Regions from separate parts of the Paraburkholderia sp. MPAMCS5 genome, predicted to be linked through region 4. Evidence: riboswitches for the same ligand, from Rfam matches in the RefSeq annotation. Region 4 holds a riboswitch; each other region holds the start of a gene.
What was found. A riboswitch is a leader RNA that binds a small molecule or an ion and turns the genes downstream of it on or off. The one in region 4 is predicted to bind cobalamin.

Region 1 (4,619 bases), 100 kb from region 4:
GAACGGCGCGAGCCCGTCCGCGAGTTCGCGCCAATTGCCGACCATGCGCCAGTCGTCGCCGGCTTGCGGCTGCCACGCGGCACGGCGCAGCGCCCAGCACGGCACGCGCGCCGCACCGCTCGCGTGCACGGCGTTGGCGCTGATTTGCGCAGCGTACGGATGCGTCGCGTCGATCACGAGACCGATGCCTTCGTCTTCGATAAAGCGCGCCATGCCCTCGCTGCCGCCGAATCCGCCCACGCGCACCGCGCAGGGCAAATCGTCCGGCACCTTGCCGAGTCCCGCGAGACTGTACACGTCATGAGGCGCGAGTCGCCGCGCGATCTTCAATGCGTCGCCGGTGCCGCCGAGCAACAGAACACGCGTCATCGGGCCACTCCGATCAGATTGCCTTGACGATCGATCGCGAACATTTCCACATTCACCTGCGGCGGCACGATCTCGCGCGCCACGGCGAGCGCGTGTTCGCACACGATATCGCCGAGCGGCACCTGCTGCGCATGCGCCAGCGCGACGGCCTGCTGGCTCGTGTTGGCCGCGCGAATCGCGCTTTGCAGCGCGTCGCTTGCGCCGCGTTTTGCGGCCCACGTGGCGAGCTGTTCGAGATCGATGCTCGAATTGCGGCTATGCAGATCGAGATGGCCCGCCGCGAGCTTGCTCAGCTTGCCAAAGCCGCCGCACACGCTCAGGCGCTCCACGGGCGCGCGCTTCATATGCTTGAGCACCGCGCCCACGAAGTCGCCCATTTCGATCAGCGCAATGTCGGGCAAGCCGTAGTGCGCGCGCATCGCGTCTTCGCTCGCGTTGCCGGTGCACGCGGCGAGATGCGCGTAGCCGTTCGCGCGCGCGACGTCGATCCCTTGATGGATCGACGCGATATACGCCGAGCACGAAAACGGCCGCACGATGCCGGTCGTGCCCAATATCGACAGGCCGCCGAGAATGCCGAGCCGCGGGTTCATCGTCTTGAGCGCGAGCGCTTCGCCGTCTTCCACGCCGATCGTCACTTCAAAGCCGCCGCCATACGCGTGCTCGGCCGCGAGTTCCGCGAGATGCTCGCGCATCATCTGGCGCGGCACCGGATTGATCGCCGGTTCGCCGACCGCGAGCGTGAGTCCCGCGCGCGTCACCGTGCCCACGCCCGGCCCCGCGCGAAACACCACGCCCGCCTCCGCGACGAGCCGCACGCGCGCGAACACGACCGCGCCGTGCGTGACGTCGGGATCGTCGCCGGCGTCCTTGATCGTGCCCGCTTCGGCTCCATCGTCGCTCAGGCGGCAGAACACGAGCGGCATCGGCACATGCTGGCCCTTCGGCAACACGATTTCGGCGACGTCGCTCACGACACCGGCGAGCAGCAGACGCGCCGCCGCCAGCGACGTCGCCGTCGCGCAACTGCCCGTCGTATAGCCGCTGCGCAGCGGCGCGGGTTGTTCGGGAGTTTCGTCACGCATCGCGGTCAGGCGGATGAACCGGCGGGTGGGCCGCTGACCACGCTCTGGCCGGCGGCACGCTTCACCACGTCGAGCAAGGTGATCGGCAGCGCCTGACGCCACGTATCGAAGCCGCCGAGCGGTTGCGCGTCGGCCAGCGCAATGCGCGTGAGCGCGCCGCCGTGACGCTCGCGCCATGCGGCCAGCGCGGCCTCGCCTTGCAACGTGACCGCGTTGGCCACCAGCCGTCCGCCTTCGCGCAGGTTCGCCCAGCACGCTTCGAGCACGCCCGCCGCCGTCACCCCGCCGCCGATAAACACCGCGTCCGGCGCGGGCAGTCCTTCGAGCGCCTGCGGCGCGCGTCCCGCGACGAGTTGCAGGCCGGGCACGCCCAACGCATCGCGATTGTGTTCGATGAAGCGCTGGCGCTCCGCATGCCCTTCGATGGCGATCGCACGGCAGCCCGGATGCGCGCGCATCCATTCGATGCCGATCGAGCCGCTGCCCGCGCCCACGTCCCACAGCAATTCACCGGGCGTCGGCGCGAGGCGCGCGAGCGTGATCGCGCGGACATCGCGCTTGGTCAACTGGCCGTCGTGCCGGAACGCGTCGTCGGGCAAGCCGCAGGTAAGCGGCAGACGCGGCGCGCCTTCGGTTGCGCGGCAGTCGAGTGCGATCAGATTGAGCGCGGCGGCCTCGCCCGCGGACCATTGATCCGCGCGGCCGTCGATGCGCCGCTCGCGGTCGCCGCCGAGATGTTCGAGCACGGTCATGCGCGTGGCGCCGAAGCCGCGCGCGTTCAGCAAGCCGGCCAGCGCGGCGGGCGTGCGGCCGTCCGCGCTCAGCACGAACACGCGTGCGCCGTCGTGCAGGGACGCGTTCAGCGCAGCCAGAGGCCGGCCGACCAGCGAGACCGTCGCGACGTCCTGGAGCGGCCAGCCGAGCCGCGCGGCCGCAAGCGACAAGGACGACGGCGCGGGCAGCACGCGCAATTCGTCGGCGGGCAACTGCCGCGCGAGCGTCGCACCCACGCCGAACAGCATCGGATCGCCGCTCGCGAGCACGCAAACGGACCCGCCACGCTCGGCGAGCAAGGGCGCGAGATCGAACGGACGCGGCCACGCGGCGCGGCGCGCGGCGAGGCGCGCGGGCAGCATCGACAGATGCCGCTCGCCGCCGTAAATCACCGACGCGTCAAGCAACGCGCGCCGCGCGGACCGTCCCAAACCGGCATAGCCGTCATCGCCTATGCCCACCACGGTCAGCCATGCCGGCATGCATCCATCCTCGTTCTGTATCTTCAAATCATGCGCTGTGCCACGCCGGTCAAAGCGTCCAGCCTCGTTGTGCTATTCGAAAAAAGGCATAATACAGCCGCCGGTGCCCTTCGGGGCCTAACAGGGAACACAGCGGAGAATACGGTGCCGCTGCGGCTGCCCCCGCAACTGTATGCAGCGAGTCCGCCTGCGCAACGCGCCACTGGTTCATCCGGGAAGGCAGCGGCGGACGACGACCTGTGAGCCAGGAGACCTGCCGGCCAGACTGTTCGTGCCAGCCAACATCGGGCGGGGTGTACCGATGCCGCAGCCATGCCGCTTGACGCATGCTCGGGCCGTCGCGCGACGCTAACCGCGGTGTCCGTCTTGAATCCAGCTTCGCCCACCACTGTTTTGCCCGACGCGGCTTGTGCGCCGCGGCCCTCGGCGTGCCCGGGGCTCGTGCGGATCGTCGCCGCGCGCGACGGCGGCATCTGCCGGATCAAGCTGCCGGGCGGCGCGTTGAGCGCGGCTCAGGCCGAGGCGATGGCAGACGCGAGCGAGCGCCATGCGAGCGGCGTCATCGAGTTGACGAATCGCGCGAACGTGCAGGTGCGCGGCGTGCGCGGCGGCCATGAAGCCGGGTTGATCGCCGCGTTGACCGATGCCGGGCTCGGGCCGTTGCACGATGCCGGCGCCGCCGCTCCCTACACGCAACAAGCGCAACACGCGCAACAAGCGCAACATGCCGACGACGTCCGCAACGTGATGATCAGCCCCCTCGCGGGCCGCGATCCGTTTGCGCTATTCGACACCCGGCCGCTTAGCGCCGCACTGCTCGCGATGCTGCAACGCGACGCGCGTTTCGCGGCGCTGTCGCCGAAATTCGCGCTGCTCGTGGATGGCGGCGAGCGGCTCGCGCGGCTCGATCATCCGCATGATGTGTGGCTCGCGGCGTCGCACGATGCCTCGGGCGACGTGCGCTTTGTGTTCGGTCTCGCAGGTTGTCCGCCGCCCGCCACCGCGCCGGCGCAAACGGATGCGACCGTGCAAAACGGCAGCGGCGCACTGGCCTCGGTATCGCCCGCGCAAGTCCCGGCGCTGGTTCGCGCGCTGCTGCACGCGTTCCTCGACCTTGCCGCCGCCGATGCCACGCGCATGCGTCATCTGCTCGCCGCACATTGCGCCGATGCGATCCTGCGGCACGCACAAGCCCATGTCGATTTCCCCTTGACGCGCGACGCAGCGCTCGTCAACTGGCGCCGCAACACGCCCGCCGATGCCGCGTTGCGCCTCGGCGCGCACGCTCAACGTAGCGCGGGCACGTGGCATGTGGGCGGCCAGCCGCCGCTCGGCCGTCTCGATGCCAACACGCTGCGCGGCCTCGCCGCCATCGCGCGGCAACATGGCGGCGGCGCGCTGCGCATCACGCCATGGCAAAGCGTGCTGCTGCCGGACATCGCGTCGCACGCGGTGCCCGTCGTGCTTGCCGCGCTACGCGAGCGCGGTTTCGCGTGCGATCCCGCCGACGCGCTCGCGCGGCTCATCGCGTGCACGGGTTCGAGCGGCTGCGCGAAGAGTCTCGCCGACACCAAGGCCGACGCGCTCAAACTCGCAACGTATCTGCCGCCGAACCTCGACGTGCACCTGAGCGGTTGCCCGCGCTCGTGCGCCGCCGCGCATTGCGCGCCCTTCACGCTGCTCGCGGTCGCGCCAGGCCGCTACGACCTTTATCGACGCGACGGCACGCCAGGCTTCGGCCCATGCGTCGCGCGCCAACTGACGATCGAACAGGCCGCCGACACGCTCGCGCGCCTCGCCCGGAGTAACACCGATGCTTGATTACATTCGCGACGCTCAGGAGATCTATCGCCAATCCTTCGCGACGATCCGCGCCGAAGCCGACCTCTCGCGCATGCCCGCCGACCTC
Region 2 (4,619 bases), on a different contig from region 4:
CGTCGCGATCGGTGGACGGATAAATCGAGAACGAGCCCGTGCGCGCGGTCACGCCGCTCACGCCCTTGGCTTTTTGCAGCGCCGAATCGGCGCGCTGATTGAGCGTTGACGTGAGCGCCGACGGATCGCTCGCTTCCTGCTCGTAAAAGAGCGTGATATCGACAACGTCTTGCGGCACTTCCGCGCTCGCCTGTGCATTCAGCGACAGCACGCCGGCCGGTTGATACGGCGCGACAGTTTGCGCGCGCGCGGCGACGGGTGTGAGCGCGAGCGCGGCGGGCGCGGCGCAGACAAGCGCGAAAGCGAGTGCACGTGCGGTGGTTTTCGTCATTGTTGGACTCCTTGCTGGAACAGGGTTGCGCAGGCTTTGCATAAAGCGCCGCGCCGTGGCACGCGCCTTGCGCATCGCAGGTCGTGGCAGGTTCTTTAGGCGCCTGTCATCTAGCCTTGGTTCCCCGATTTCACCTTGCTGCAACCTTTGCTGTGTCGCGAGACGGCAGGCTCAAGCGAGCCGAGTCGTGATGAAGCGCCACTCGGCTTCGGTCACGGGCGTGATCGACAGACGGTTGCCTCTCGCGAGCACGCGCATGTCTTTAAGTTCTTCGTGCTCGCGCAAAGCGGCGAGTGAAATGAGCGGAATCTTCTTCTTGAACACGACATCGACGAGCAGCCAGCGCGGCGTTTCCTGCGATGACTTCGCGTCGTAGTACGGGCTCTTCCTGTCGAACTGAGTCGGGTCGGGATAAGCGGTGGACGCCACTTCGGCGAGGCCCGCAATACCGGGCTCGGGACAACTCGAGTGATAGAACAGCACGCCGTCGCCGACCTGCATCACGTCGCGCATGAAGTTGCGCGCCTGATAGTTGCGCACGCCGGTCCACGGCAGCGTTCGATGCGGCGCGTGGGCGAGATGGTCGATGCTTGCTTCGTCCGGTTCGGACTTCATTAGCCAGTAGCGCATGAATCGAATTGAACGTTAGAGGTTGAAGACGCAGGTGAACGCGAGGCCCAAACAAAAACGGCATCGAACCGAAGTCCGATGCCGTTTTAAATAAGGTCCCCGCCTTAGCCGCTAGGCCGGCATCCTGAACCGGGGGTTCAGAATTGGTCGCAGTTAGCAGCACTTCGGGTACATCAGACAGAGTGACGCGCACGCCCGTGCTACAAATTTCCGCAACCGTGCACATGGCATTGGTTCAAGGAATATATGACCTTGGCGAACCAGGCAGGGAAGCTAAACCGATGAAGCTGAAACGATTCAATTCAAACGTTTGCTGAGTGTTGTGCGTACATGCTCTCACTTTCCTCACGCACGCTGCTCAGGTACTTCTCATTTGCTTTGTTTGAATCCGGCCGATCCGCAGACCGGCCACTACTTGTTGCTCACTACTTGTGGCTCACTACGTGCTACTTACTGCATGCTGTACTGCGCGATGACAGTGCCCAACTGTTCGTTCATTTGATGCATTGTACGCCGGATTTCTTCAGCGGGAAATGCTTCTCCGTGACGCACGCTGGTTTGCAGCTTAAGCAGTTCCGATGCCAGCGAGAGCGCAGCCATGACTGCAATGCGATCCGTGCCGCGCACGTTGCTGTTATTGCGGATCTTCGACATCTCGGCGTCGACTCGTGCCACTGCCTCGAGCAGCGCGCCTTCCGTTTCCGGCGAGCACGCGAGACGATAGGGCACGCCGAGAATCGAAACTTCGATCTGCTTGGTGGTCATGCATTTTCTCCGTGGCGAGTGGCGTCGCTCTCTGCTTCGACTTGGTGCTGAGCGGGTTCGAGCAGATCGAGCTGGTTATCCGGCTCGTTGTGCGCGCGCGCACGCGGCAATTTTTCGAGGATCGCGTTCAGACGCACTTGAGCGTCGTCAATCTTGGCGGAGAGCGCGTCGCGTTCCGCTTGCAGTGCATCGCGTTCTTCGCGCAGCAGCGCAAGTTCCGTGCGCGCCGCTTCCGCTTCGGCGCGCGATTGGGCGAGTTGCTCTTCGAGCGCGACGCGCGCTTCATTGTGGCGCTGGCTGATCGCGATCAGCTTGCCGATATTCTGTGAGAGTGATTCGAGTTCGGTGAGCATGTGCTGCGTCCTCTAAAGACATCGCATTTTAGCGCGGAATGTCGCACGTTCCGACAATTGTCTCGTTTCGAGACGTAACAACACCGCTTTTTGCAGGTATTTTTCGACTGAAGATGAAAAAGTACTCATGTGGCGAAGATTGCGCCGGACCAACTCCGTACCTTCCGATCGATTCACGCGCGGCCCGCATTCTTGACTGACCCCGAGGGCGCTCATACACTGCCCGCACTCTGGTGCCCGCGCGCATGTCCTCACTGTGCGCGCAGTTAAACGGGAAGCAGGGCGCGTGGTTTCTCTGCGCGCGCGAACCTGCGCTGCCCCCGCAACGGTAAGCGACCGCATTCGTCATTGCAGTTGGCGCTTGCAATTCGATCCCCATCGTGTGTTCAGGTTCAACACGCGAGTGTGCCACTGCGCGTCACGCGTGGGAAGGCGGGATCGATATGTCGTCAGCCCGGATACCGGCCAGAGGGAGGGGCGCGCCCGTGAAATAGTGCAAGTGGACGCGCCTCGTTACGCGAAGGCCTGCGGGGAAGCAGGCCGCGCACGCCATCCACGGGAAACTCACTCCATGCTGTCCCCTATCGCCCGCGCGGCATTGCTCGCTTTTGCAGGGCTGCCGCATGTCGTCCTCGCCCAGACCGCCGCGAGCGCGTCTGCGTCGTCTGTAACTGGCGCAATCGCGCCAGCCGAAGCAAGCTCATCCGCCGCCGCGCCCGCAAGCGCGGATTCATCGCTCACTGTGTTATCGCCGGTCGTCGTGACGGCGGAGCGCGGACCGCAAGCGCTTGCCGACACGATTCCGCAGACCTCGCTGTTCGATCAGCAGGATCTCGCCGATACCACCGCGACCGATCTGCCCGGCCTTCTGCAACTCGCACCCGGTGCGCAAATCTCGCGCACAGGTGGCCCTGGTTCGACGACGAGCCTGTATTTGCGCGGCGCGTCGTCGACGCAATCGCTGGTGTTGATCGACGGCGTGCGGGTCGACTCGGTGAGTCTCGGCGCCGCGCAAATCGCGCAGATTCCGCTCGATCAGATCGATCATGTGGAAGTGGTGAACGGCAATGTCTCCGCGTTATACGGATCGGGCGCGATCGGCGGCGTGGTCCAGGTCTTCACGAAAGACGGTGGCGATCATCCGCCGCGTTTCAACTTTTCGGTGGGCTACGGCAGCTATCACACGCAGACGCAGCAGGTCGGCGCGAACGGCGCCTTGGATAAAGACGGCCGCACCACCTTCAGCATTTCGCTCGCGCGCTCGAAAGACGACGGCTTTTCGTCGATCAATCCGCGCGAGGGGCCCAACGTGAACCCGAACGCAAACGGCTATCTGAACGAAAGCATGTCCGCTTCGTTGCGTCACAAGTTCAGCGACAAGTGGGACGCGGGCGTCAGCTATTTCCAGTCGAACGGCAACAACAGCTACGACAACGCGTACGGCGTGCCGACCGATCTGAACAACCTGTACACGAAAGTGCGCCAGGTTTCCGCGTTTGCGAACGGCAAGCCGACCGACTGGTGGACCACGCACTTCATCGTGTCGGAAGGCGACGATCGCAGCGTGTCGAACACTAACGGCCTGTATAACGGCCGCTTCGACACCGACAACCGGCAGTACACGTGGCAGAACGATTTCGCGCTCGCCTCGCAGCAGAAGTTGCAGCTCGGCTACGAGCATCTGGACCAGAGCCTCGACTCGGATACGTTTGCGGCGCCCGCCCGTCACGTGGATTCGGGCTTTGCCGGCTACACGGGACGCTTCGGGCGCAGCCAGATTCAGGCCAACGTGCGGCGCGACCAGTACTCCGATTTCGGCGGAGCGAACAGTTACTATCTCGGCTACGGCTTTGACATCACGTCGCATTGGAAGGTCAGCGCGAGTTATTCGGATGCGTTTCGCGCGCCGAGTTTCGACGATCTGTACTATCCGTTGAGCGGCAATCCGTCGATCAAACCCGAGCGCAGCCATTCGATCGAAGCCGCGTTGCAGTACGCGTCCACTGCGCTCGGCGTGATGCGTTTGAGTGCTTTCCAGACGCGTTATTCGAATCTGATCGACTATCAGCAAGTGACGCCCGGCATTTATCTCGCCGAAAACGTGGGCCATGCGAAAGTGCAGGGACTGGAAGGATCGTGGAGCGGACATGTGGGCAGGACCGACGTGCGCGCGTCCGTGACGCTGCAAAATCCCGTCGATCTCGACAACGATGTGGACCTCGTGCGGCGCGCGCGGCGTTTCGCTTCGCTGGCGGTGAATCGCAGTATCGCGGGATGGCGCGTGGGCGGCGAGTGGATCGTGAGCGGCCCGCGTGAAGACAGCAGCGGCAAGCTGGGCGGCTACGGCATCGTGAATCTGTCCGCGCGCTACAACATCACGAAGGCCTGGTACGTGGCCGCGCAAATCCAGAATCTGTTGAACAAGGACTATGAGACGGCCTACTCGTATAACTCGCCGCGGCGCGCTGCGTATGTCACGGTCGGCTGGCAGCAGCAGTGACGCGCGCGCCGTGTTGAGAGCGCGTCGATGAGCCGCCATT
Region 3 (4,619 bases), on a different contig from region 4:
GAAGAAGTGGGCAAGCAGTTCGACGTCACGCGTGAACGCATTCGCCAGATCGAAAGCAAGGCCATGCGCAAGCTGATGCATCCGAGCCGTGCCGATCGACTGAAGTCGTTCCTCGACCGCTAAGTTAGCGCGTCTTTCTCCGCTTCATCGCGCTTGCCGTGCACGACGCACGGCAAGCGCATCCCACCGCAAGTCCTCCCGCCTCATCAAATAAGCAGCGAGATGATCCCGCCAAGGGTGATGCCCGCCGCCAGCCAACGCCCCGCCGTATAGAAGGCATTGCGATCTTCGTGCGGCTGGTCCGGGCGTTCGAGCCCGAGCGTGCCATACGCAAACGACTTCACCGCCGAAGGGTCCGCGGCCGATGCGCCCTCGCTTGCGGAATCCGCCGTGTTTGTGCCGTCGACTGAACTTCCATCCTGAGCCGCCGCCGCGGCGCCTCGAGTAGAAATTTGCACGGCGTCATTCTGTTCGGACGCATTCGAGACATTCGGCGCGCCGGAACCCGCAGCCGTCGCAGCGTTTTCCTTGATGGACGATGTCAAAGCGTTCTTCGTCGCGCGATCAGTTGCTTGTAGTGTTGACGGCGACGCGCTGTCGATTTGCATGGCAAGCTCCGTTCATTGCTTCAAGGCGTTCGGCGCAGAGCCGGTTACAGGAGCTATCGACCGTGACGCATCGAAACTTGAACGACGGTAAGGGACGGTAAGCGCACGACTCGCAGCCGAATGAGTTCGGGCCAGGCCGCGCGAGTCTTGTCCACAGAAACCGTTCATAAGCCTGTGGACAACCTGCGCAAGAGTCGCTCAACTCCATGAACGCGCAGCGTTTTCATCCTCTGCACGCGGCGCGCCGCACGCGTATCCGGATCATAAAATGCACGCTGCACGGCGAAAAAATTGCAATGCAAGAGTCGGAGTGCGCGGCGTGAAAGGCGCGCTTACACTCAATTATCGTTCGATGACCGTTGAGGAAGACACGCATGAACACGCTGGCGAAAGACCCACGCACGCCGCAATCGCCGAAGCCCAAGCCGAAGCTCGATCTGGCGCGGCGCATCGAGGCAATCGACTGGTTCAATGTAGAAGAAGAGCTGAACGGCTATGGTTGCGCGATGTTGCACGGCCTCATGAGCGCGCACGAATGCGACGCGCTCACCGCGCTCTATCCGCGCGAGGCGCTGTTCCGCAGCCGCGTCGTGATGGCGCGGCATGGCTTTGGCCGCGGCGAATACCAATACTTTGCGTATCCGCTGCCCGCGTTGATCGCGGACTTGCGCCGCGAGCTTTATCCGCGTCTCGTGCCGGTGGCGAACCGGTGGAACGAGGTGATGGGAATCGACATTCGCTATCCACAGGAGCACGCCGAATTTATCGAGCGCTGTCACGCTGCCGGCCAGACGCGTCCGACACCGTTGATCCTGCAATACGCCACCGACGACTACAACTGCCTGCATCAGGATCTTTACGGCGAACACGTGTTTCCGCTGCAGGTTGCGATTTTGCTGTCGGAACCCGGCGAAGATTTTACGGGCGGTGAGTTCGTGATGACGGAGCAGCGTCCGCGTATGCAATCTCGCGCGGAAGTCGTGCCGCTACGCAAGGGCGATGCCGTGGTGTTCGCCGTGCATCATCGGCCGGTGCAGGGATCGCGCGGGGCTTATCGCGTGAATTTGCGGCATGGCGTGAGTCGGTTGAGATCGGGGGAACGGCATACCCTCGGCATCATTTTTCACGACGCGAGCTGAGGTTTTTTCCGGGCGATGAAGCGACGGGGATAAGGCAGGAGTTATCAACACATTTTGTTCACAAGCCTGTGGACAACCGCCCCAAAACCACGCCAACTACTTGACGCGACTGGTTTATCTCTCGTTGCGCAGCGCCGCAACGAACTGTGCGGCGGCGCTCACAAAACAAGCGCCGCCAACATTAAACCGACCGCGCCGCCGCGCGAGCCGTCAAACGCGCCGACTCGCCCCGCTCGACCAGCGCGCCGAACAGAAGCCCGATCGTCAACCACATGATCGCCTGCATGCCGAGCGCCGCCACGCGGAATTTCCAGAGCAGCGCGGCAGGAAAGGCGGCCGGCACTTCGTCGATAACCGGCATCGAAATCTGAACCGCCGCAATGACCGCGACAAACACCAGCCCCGCCACGATCGAGCCGTTCCATGCGCCGAGCTTCATCGCTGCCCGACGTCGAACCTTCAGCGAAAAAACCAGCGTCGCGAGGGAAATCGCGATCATCAGAAAGAAGAGACCCGTGCGCATTCCGATCGTTTCCGGGTCGCCGACCGCAGGTGGATTCGCCGGATACTTGATGTTCGGAACGATCACGAGCGCGACGAAAGCGCCCAGCGCAAGCCACGCCGACAACGCGCGCGCGCTCATCGCGCCCACTCGCCCGTACGCGTACGCAAAGACCAGCGAGAACAGTCCGCCGAACGCCGCGCCGTATGCCACGACGCCGGTCAGCAAGCCCCATCCGGCCTGTACATCGCGGCTGACGAGTGCCTCCTCGTGTGCGTGTTCCTCCTGCGCGCCCGCATGATCATGCCCATGCGTCGCACCGCTCGCGACATCGGCTTTTTCTTCGAAGGCGATCGCCCGATCGACCTGCGGCTCGCCTGCCACGCGCGCGAACGCGAACGTGAGCAGTCCCGCGGCGATGCCTGCAAGCATGCCGCGCAACAATAATCTACCGACCATGTTCTGCTCCGTTAGTGGCAGGGAAAGCCGAGCAGATGGCGGCCGTCGTGCACGAACTCATGCACGTACATGCCAGGCACCAGAGAAGTCGCGCCCTGTTCCGCGCCGACGAAATACAGCGCGAGCAACAGCAGCAATCCGCCGAAAACGGCCCAAGGCAGCAGCTCACGCAGCGGAATCGGCGTGGGTTGAATGGCCGGCTGGCGGACGGGATCGAAAACAGCTTCAGTCATGATGGACATCTCCTGGGGTAACGCGCCCCGTAGTCGATTACAAAGGAATGGTGCGAAGCTCAGGTCTGGCTTTCGGCACATGCTGCCGATTACAGTGGCGCGACCGCGCCGGGCTCTCACCGGCTTCCGCGCTTCGCAGTGCGGCTATTCTACGCGCTAAACTTCGGCGCCCGCGTTTCGCGACCGCACACGCAGTTTTCAGGGGAAGTGACGAATGAATCTACGGCTGTCGCTCATCAGCCATGCACCGACCGCCGCGATGCGCGCGGGCCGCATTCCCGCCGACGATCCGCTCGACGCGCGCGGCCTGACCGACGCGCAGGCCGCGCGCGCCCATTTGCCCCTTGCCGGCGATGCGCTCGCCTTCGTGAGTCCGGCCCTTTGCGCGCGCGACACGGCATCGGCGCTCGGCTTCACGGCAACCGTGGAACCCGGTCTCGCGGATCTCGATTACGGCGCCTGGCGCGGACTGCGCCTGGCGGACCTCGCCGCCGACATGCCCGACGAACTGTCCGCGTGGACGCGCGATCCCGAAGCCGCGCCTCACGGCGGCGAGTCGTTCGGTCAACTCGTGAAGCGCATCGGCGAATGGCTCGACGCGCTCAATGTCGCGCCGGGCCACGCGACGAATCACACGCGCGACATCGTCGCCGTCACGCATGCGCCGGTGATGCGCGCGGCGATCGTGCATGTATTGGGCGCATCGCCGGCCATCTACTCACGCATTGAAATCGCACCGCTCGCCGTCGTGACGCTCCAGCGCTCGCAGCGGCGCGGCTGGACATGGCAGCCGTCGTCGCGCTGACATCGAGTCCGCGCTTTGAACACGCGCTACTTCCCCGTCACTGACAAACGCAGCTTGCCCGAACCGGCAGGCATCAACGTAATGTCCGTGCGCTTGCCTCGCGCGCCCAGATAAAAATGCTGACGTCCCGGCGAATTCTGATCGTGCGTCGCGTCCGGCAAACACGAAGCGATATCGGCCGCGACGGCTTGCAACGCATCGGCTGTCGAGCCCGAATCGCGATGCGGCGTCCACATGCATTGATAGCTTCCACGTGACGACCCGCATTGCGCGTCGTCACCGTAGGGCTCGGCGACGCCTTTGCCGTCGTCCGGTGTCAGCGCGGCCAGCCCGTTCGGCGCGGCAGCCACGATCCGTTTGAGCGACGCGCAAGGGCTCGGCGAATCGTCCGCACTGGCGGAACACGGCGCGAGGCCGCAGAACGCCGCAACAGCGAGCGCGGCGACAAGTGGCTTGTGGGTTCTCATGGCGGCACGTCCTCGAAAAGTGGCACACGTGTTCCCTTATTGCACGTTTGATGCCGCGGCTCGTCTGCATGCTGCTTCGCTGACTGGGCGTCAGGCACACAACTTGCGTCCCCGCGATACCGGCTGATCGATCTGTCAGCCCGCTCATCCACGCGATAACTACATCATGTCAAACGACGCCGCCAGTCACGCCCCAACCCGTCTGCACTCGGGAATCGAGGGGATCGATAATATTCTGGGAGGCGGTCTCACGCCCCAACGCATGTACCTCGTGGAAGGAGCGCCAGGCACGGGTAAAACGACCCTCGCCTTGCAATTTTTACTCAAGGGCGTCGACGAAGGGCAGGTGGGTTTGTACGTGACGCTGTCCGAGACGCGTGACGAACTGATCGCGGTCGCCGAGAGC
Region 4 (4,619 bases):
AGTTGCCCCATGTGCGCGCGCACGATCTTCACTTGCGGCGGAATGTCTTCGCGGATCAACGCTTCAACCGCAATTTGCCGCGCCTCGTCGAGTAGATCGGTCTTGTTCAGGATCACGAGATCCGCCGCCGACAATTGATCTTCGAACAACTCATGCAGCGGCGACTCGTGATCGAGATTCGGATCGGCTTTGCGCTGCGCATCGACAGCAAGCGGATTCTCGGCGAACTGGCCGCTTGCGGCAGCCGGGCCGTCCACGACGGTAATCACGGCGTCCACGGTGAAACTGCTTTTGATCTGCGGCCAGTTGAAGGCCTGCACGAGCGGCTTCGGCAACGCGAGGCCCGATGTTTCGATCAGCACATGGTCGATCTGCTCGCGGCGCTCCACGAGTTTTTCCATCACCGGGAAAAATTCTTCCTGCACCGTGCAGCACAAGCAGCCGTTCGCGAGTTCATACAATTGCCCTTCGGTTTCAGCGCCGTTGTCATCGCAGCCGATGCCACAACCCTTGAGAATTTCACCGTCGATGCCGAGTTCGCCGAACTCGTTGACGATCACCGCGATGCGCTTGCCGCCCGCATGCTGAAGAATGTGCCGCAGCAGCGTGGTCTTGCCGCTACCGAGAAAGCCCGTGACGATGGTGACGGGAATCTTGCGCATCTGAGTTTGCATCGTGGAGTCCGTGCGTAGGAGTTGCACATGCCGGCCGGTGTAGTCGCGCGTGTTCGCGGCGCACGTTTGCATCGCAAGACAGGGAACGAACAACGGCATTGCCGCTAAAAGCAGGAAACGCGCAGAAAGCAGACAACGGAATCGGACATGAGGTCATGGACCGAGCGCCGCTTCCCCGCGGCGTTCGTCCTGCGTGTTCCGGCCGGTATCCGGGCTGGCGAAAGCGCCGCTTCCCCTTCCCGGACGAGTCATTTCTCGCCCAGTGGTGAGATGCCGACGCGACCTTGCGCGTGGACACCGAAGCCGGCTCCGCGGCGCCATGCAAACCATCACAGCGCCACATTTCGCTTACCGTTGCGGGGGCAGCACAGGTTGACCCGATCCGTGTCAGGCGGGCGTCCTGTTTCCCGTTTAACTGCATGCGCACGAGCGCGCACACGAGCACCAGAAGTGCGTGCGAGTGTAGGCCGCGCGCCTTCTGGCGTCAAGAAAACGCAAGCCCGGCGCGCTTATCGGACGGGGCTTGCGTGTGCTATCGTATGCGCGCGTTTGGTGCCCGCACATGCATTCGCGTGTGCAGTTAAACGGGAAACAGGCCGCGCTCGCGCGCTCAACCTGTGCTGTCCCCGCAACGGTAAGCGACCTGCGGCGCAAGGCTTTTGCTGCGCCGCGCATGCGTTTTTCAATGCCACTGTCCGACTCATTCCAGCGAATGCGGACGGGAAGGCAAAGCGCGTGAGGCCGCCAGCCCGGATACCGGCCAGACGCGGAGGCGGCCGTGCGTGTCATGCGCTCACGCCCGCCGGCAGCCGAAATCCGCGAGGGACGGATAGACCGGCGCCCAAGCACGATGCGCACCACGCGGCGAATGCGTTCGCGACCTGCGTGAGCCAGCGTGCCCGACTACGTTGCTCCGAATGACTTCGATCTCCACTGCATTGCGTTCCTTCGCCTCGCGCTCATCCGCGCCGCGCGTGTCTGCGTTCGCGGCGGCTTTACGCGCGCCTTTCATGCTGCACGCCGTTCGCGAGGCGCGATGAAACGCGCGTGGCTGATCGGCGCGGGCCCCGGCGACGTCGAGCTGATGACGCTGAAGGCGACCCGCGCGCTCGCGCAAGCGGACGTGATCCTCGTCGACGATCTCGTGAACCCGGACGTGCTGCAATTCGCGCGCGCCGATGCCGCCATCGTGCATGTCGGCAAACGCGGCGGTCATCCGTCCACGCCGCAGGAAGGCATCGTCGCGCAGATGCTCGACCATCTGCATGCGGGACACAGCGTCGCGCGCCTCAAAGGCGGCGATCCATTCGTGTTCGGCCGAGGTGGCGAAGAGCAGCGGGCGCTTCATGACGCGGGCATCGAAGTGGAAGTGATCAGCGGCATCACGGCGGGCATCGCGGCGCCGGCGGCGATCGGCATTCCGGTCACGCATCGCGATCATGCGCAAGGCGTGGTGTTCGTCACCGGGCACGGCGCGGGCAGCAACGAGCCGGATTGGGCCGCGCTCGCCGCCACGCGCATGACGCTTGTGATCTATATGGGCATGCGGCGGCTGAACGATATCGCCGGCGCATTGCTCGCGGCCGGCATGCGCGCGGACACGCCGTGCGCGGCGATTGAATCGGCGACGCGCCCCGAACAACGGCATGTGCTCGCAACCCTCGCCGATTTCGCCGATGCCGTGGCGCGCGCGCGGCTCGCCTCGCCGGCCATCGTGGTGATCGGCGGCGTAGCGTCGCTCGCGCTCGCGCGCGCGGCGGCCAGTTCATCGGGCACGCGATGAAAGCCCTGTGTGTCGGCATCGGCTGCCGCCTGCATACTTCGGCGGACGACATCGAAACGGCCGTGCGGGCCGCGCTCGGCTCGCATGCGTTCGAAGAGATTGCGCGCGTCGCTTGCATCGAAACGAAAGCGCGCGAACCGGGCTTGCTCGAGTTCTGCGCGCGGCATGCGTTGCCGCTCGAATTTTTTAGCCGCGCGCAGATTGCCGCGACGACGGTCGCGGCGCCCTCGGTGACGGTGCGCGAGCACATCGGCGTGGAAGGCGTCTGCGAGCCGTGCGCGCTGCTCGCGGCGTCGCTCCCCGTGCCGGATCGACTCTGCATGAGCACCGCCGCGCACGATCCGGCGCAATTGCACGCTGTCGCCACGGCACGCCTTATAGTCGGCAAGATCGTTCGCGGCGGCGTGACCGTCGCGATCGCATCGGCCACGCCCGCGCGCGCAGACAGCGCTAATCTCATCCAACAGGACTTTCCATGAAGACGGACCCCGAATCGCATCAACGCATGACCGAGCGCCGGCGCGAGGGGCATGAGAAAAAGCAGGCCGCCGCCACCGTCGAAAAAGGTCTGCTGATCGTCAACACCGGCACCGGCAAAGGCAAGACGACGGCCGCGTTCGGCATGGCCGTGCGCGTGCTGGGCCACGGCATGCGGCTTGGCGTGGTGCAGTTCATCAAGGGCGCGCTGCATACGTCGGAGCGCGATTTCCTCGGCGCCATCGCCACCTGCGATTTCGTCACGATGGGCGACGGCTACACCTGGAACACGCAGAACCGCGACGCCGACATGGCCACCGCGCGCAAAGGCTGGGACGAGGCGCGCCGCATGATCGAAAGCGGCGACTATCAGATGGTGATCCTCGACGAGCTGAACACCGTGCTCAAGTACGAATACCTGCCGCTCGACGAAGTCCTGTCCGTGCTGAACGCGCGCCCCGAGATGCTGCATGTGGTCGTCACCGGCCGTCATGCGCCCGATGCGCTGATCGAAGCCGCCGACCTCGTCACCGAAATGCGGATCGTCAAGCATCCGTATCGCGAGCAAGGCGTGAAGGCGCAACGCGGCGTGGAGTTCTAAGCGATGCCCGCGTGCCCCGCGCTCTTCATCAGCGCGCCCGCGTCGGGTCAAGGCAAGACCACGATCACGGCGGGTCTCGCGCGCTACCATCGGCGGCTCGGGCGGCGTGTGCGCGTGTTCAAAACCGGACCCGACTTTCTCGATCCGATGATCCTCGCGCGCGCGAGCGGCGCGCCCGTGCTGTCGCTCGATCTATGGATGGTCGGCGAAGAAGCCTGCCGTCATCTGCTCGCGCAGGCGGCGGCCGAAGCCGACCTGATTCTGATTGAAGGCGTGATGGGTCTCTTCGACGGCATGCCGAGCAGCGCGGACCTCGCCACCGCATTCGGCGTGCCGGTGCTCGCCGTCATCTCGGCAAAGGCGATGGCGCAGACCTTCGGCGCGGTCGCGTTCGGTCTCGCGAACTTCAGGCCGAACGTGCCGTTTCACGGCGTGCTCGCGAACCGGGTCGGCTCGGCGCGTCACGCGCAGATGCTCGCAGAGTCGTTGCCGCCCGCGCTGCGCTCGTGCGGACACATTCTCGCCAGCGAGGAAATCGCGTTGCCCGACCGTCATCTGGGCCTGCATCAGGCAGCGGAAATCGACGATCTCGACGCGCGTCTCGATCGCGCCGCCGACGCGCTCGGCCAGACCGCGCTGGCCGCTCTGCCGCCCTCCATCGACTTCGGCGCGCCCACGCCGCCCGTGCTGCCGCGCCTGCTGCAAGGCAGGACGATCGCAATCGCACGCGATGCCGCCTTCTCGTTCATCTATCCGGCCAACGTCGCGCTGCTCGAAGCGCTCGGCGCGCGCGTGCAGTGCTTCTCGCCGCTCGCCGACGAGCCCTTGCCCGCCGGCTCCGACGCGCTCTATCTGCCCGGCGGCTATCCGGAACTGCACGCGGCGGCGCTCGCGGCCAACGCCCGCAGCGCGGCGTCGATCCGCGCGCATGCGGCGGCCGGCAAACCGCTCGTCGCCGAATGCGGCGGCATGCTGTATCTGCTCGACCAGCTCACCGACACCGAGGGCGTCAGCACGCCGATGCTCGGCCTCCTGCCCGGCCATGCGACGATGCAAACGCGCTTCGCCGCGCTCGGCATGCAGC

Region 1: linked by a shared signal. The riboswitch ahead of cobG (precorrin-3B synthase) and the one ahead of cobA (uroporphyrinogen-III C-methyltransferase) in region 4 are both predicted to bind cobalamin.
Region 2: linked by a shared signal. The riboswitch ahead of VOM14_RS16905 (TonB-dependent receptor domain-containing protein) and the one ahead of cobA (uroporphyrinogen-III C-methyltransferase) in region 4 are both predicted to bind cobalamin.
Region 3: linked by a shared signal. The riboswitch ahead of VOM14_RS29495 (CbtB domain-containing protein) and the one ahead of cobA (uroporphyrinogen-III C-methyltransferase) in region 4 are both predicted to bind cobalamin.

What each region holds. Positions count from the first base shown of each region.
Region 1 is NZ_JAYXBK010000004.1:444,733-449,351, reverse strand. Features, by position in the region: gene VOM14_RS12295 (cobalt-precorrin-6A reductase) at 1-369, opposite strand, end outside; gene VOM14_RS12290 (cobalt-precorrin-5B (C(1))-methyltransferase) at 366-1,454, opposite strand; gene cbiE (precorrin-6y C5,15-methyltransferase (decarboxylating) subunit CbiE) at 1,460-2,710, opposite strand; cobalamin riboswitch at 2,797-2,985, shown strand; gene cobG (precorrin-3B synthase) at 3,068-4,531, shown strand; gene VOM14_RS12275 (precorrin-8X methylmutase) at 4,524-4,619, shown strand, end outside.
Region 2 is NZ_JAYXBK010000006.1:397,597-402,215, reverse strand. Features, by position in the region: gene VOM14_RS16930 (SIMPL domain-containing protein) at 1-331, opposite strand, end outside; gene VOM14_RS16925 (EVE domain-containing protein) at 503-961, opposite strand; RNA gene ssrS (6S RNA) at 1,054-1,235, opposite strand; gene VOM14_RS16915 (cell division protein ZapA) at 1,412-1,726, opposite strand; gene VOM14_RS16910 (ATPase) at 1,723-2,079, opposite strand; cobalamin riboswitch at 2,294-2,563, shown strand; gene VOM14_RS16905 (TonB-dependent receptor domain-containing protein) at 2,651-4,579, shown strand; gene VOM14_RS16900 (FecCD family ABC transporter permease) at 4,607-4,619, shown strand, end outside.
Region 3 is NZ_JAYXBK010000022.1:69,045-73,663, reverse strand. Features, by position in the region: gene rpoD (RNA polymerase sigma factor RpoD) at 1-123, shown strand, start outside; gene VOM14_RS29510 (hypothetical protein) at 207-608, opposite strand; gene VOM14_RS29505 (2OG-Fe(II) oxygenase) at 983-1,747, shown strand; gene VOM14_RS29500 (CbtA family protein) at 1,929-2,708, opposite strand; gene VOM14_RS29495 (CbtB domain-containing protein) at 2,720-2,941, opposite strand; adenosylcobalamin (AdoCbl) riboswitch at 2,993-3,079, opposite strand; gene VOM14_RS29490 (histidine phosphatase family protein) at 3,156-3,746, shown strand; gene VOM14_RS29485 (hypothetical protein) at 3,773-4,213, opposite strand; gene VOM14_RS29480 (ATPase domain-containing protein) at 4,380-4,619, shown strand, end outside.
Region 4 is NZ_JAYXBK010000004.1:547,620-552,238, reverse strand. Features, by position in the region: gene cobW (cobalamin biosynthesis protein CobW) at 1-674, opposite strand, end outside; cobalamin riboswitch at 858-1,138, opposite strand; cobalamin riboswitch at 1,208-1,453, shown strand; gene cobA (uroporphyrinogen-III C-methyltransferase) at 1,711-2,457, shown strand; gene VOM14_RS12775 (cobalamin biosynthesis protein) at 2,454-2,936, shown strand; gene cobO (cob(I)yrinic acid a,c-diamide adenosyltransferase) at 2,933-3,535, shown strand; gene VOM14_RS12765 (cobyrinate a,c-diamide synthase) at 3,539-4,619, shown strand, end outside.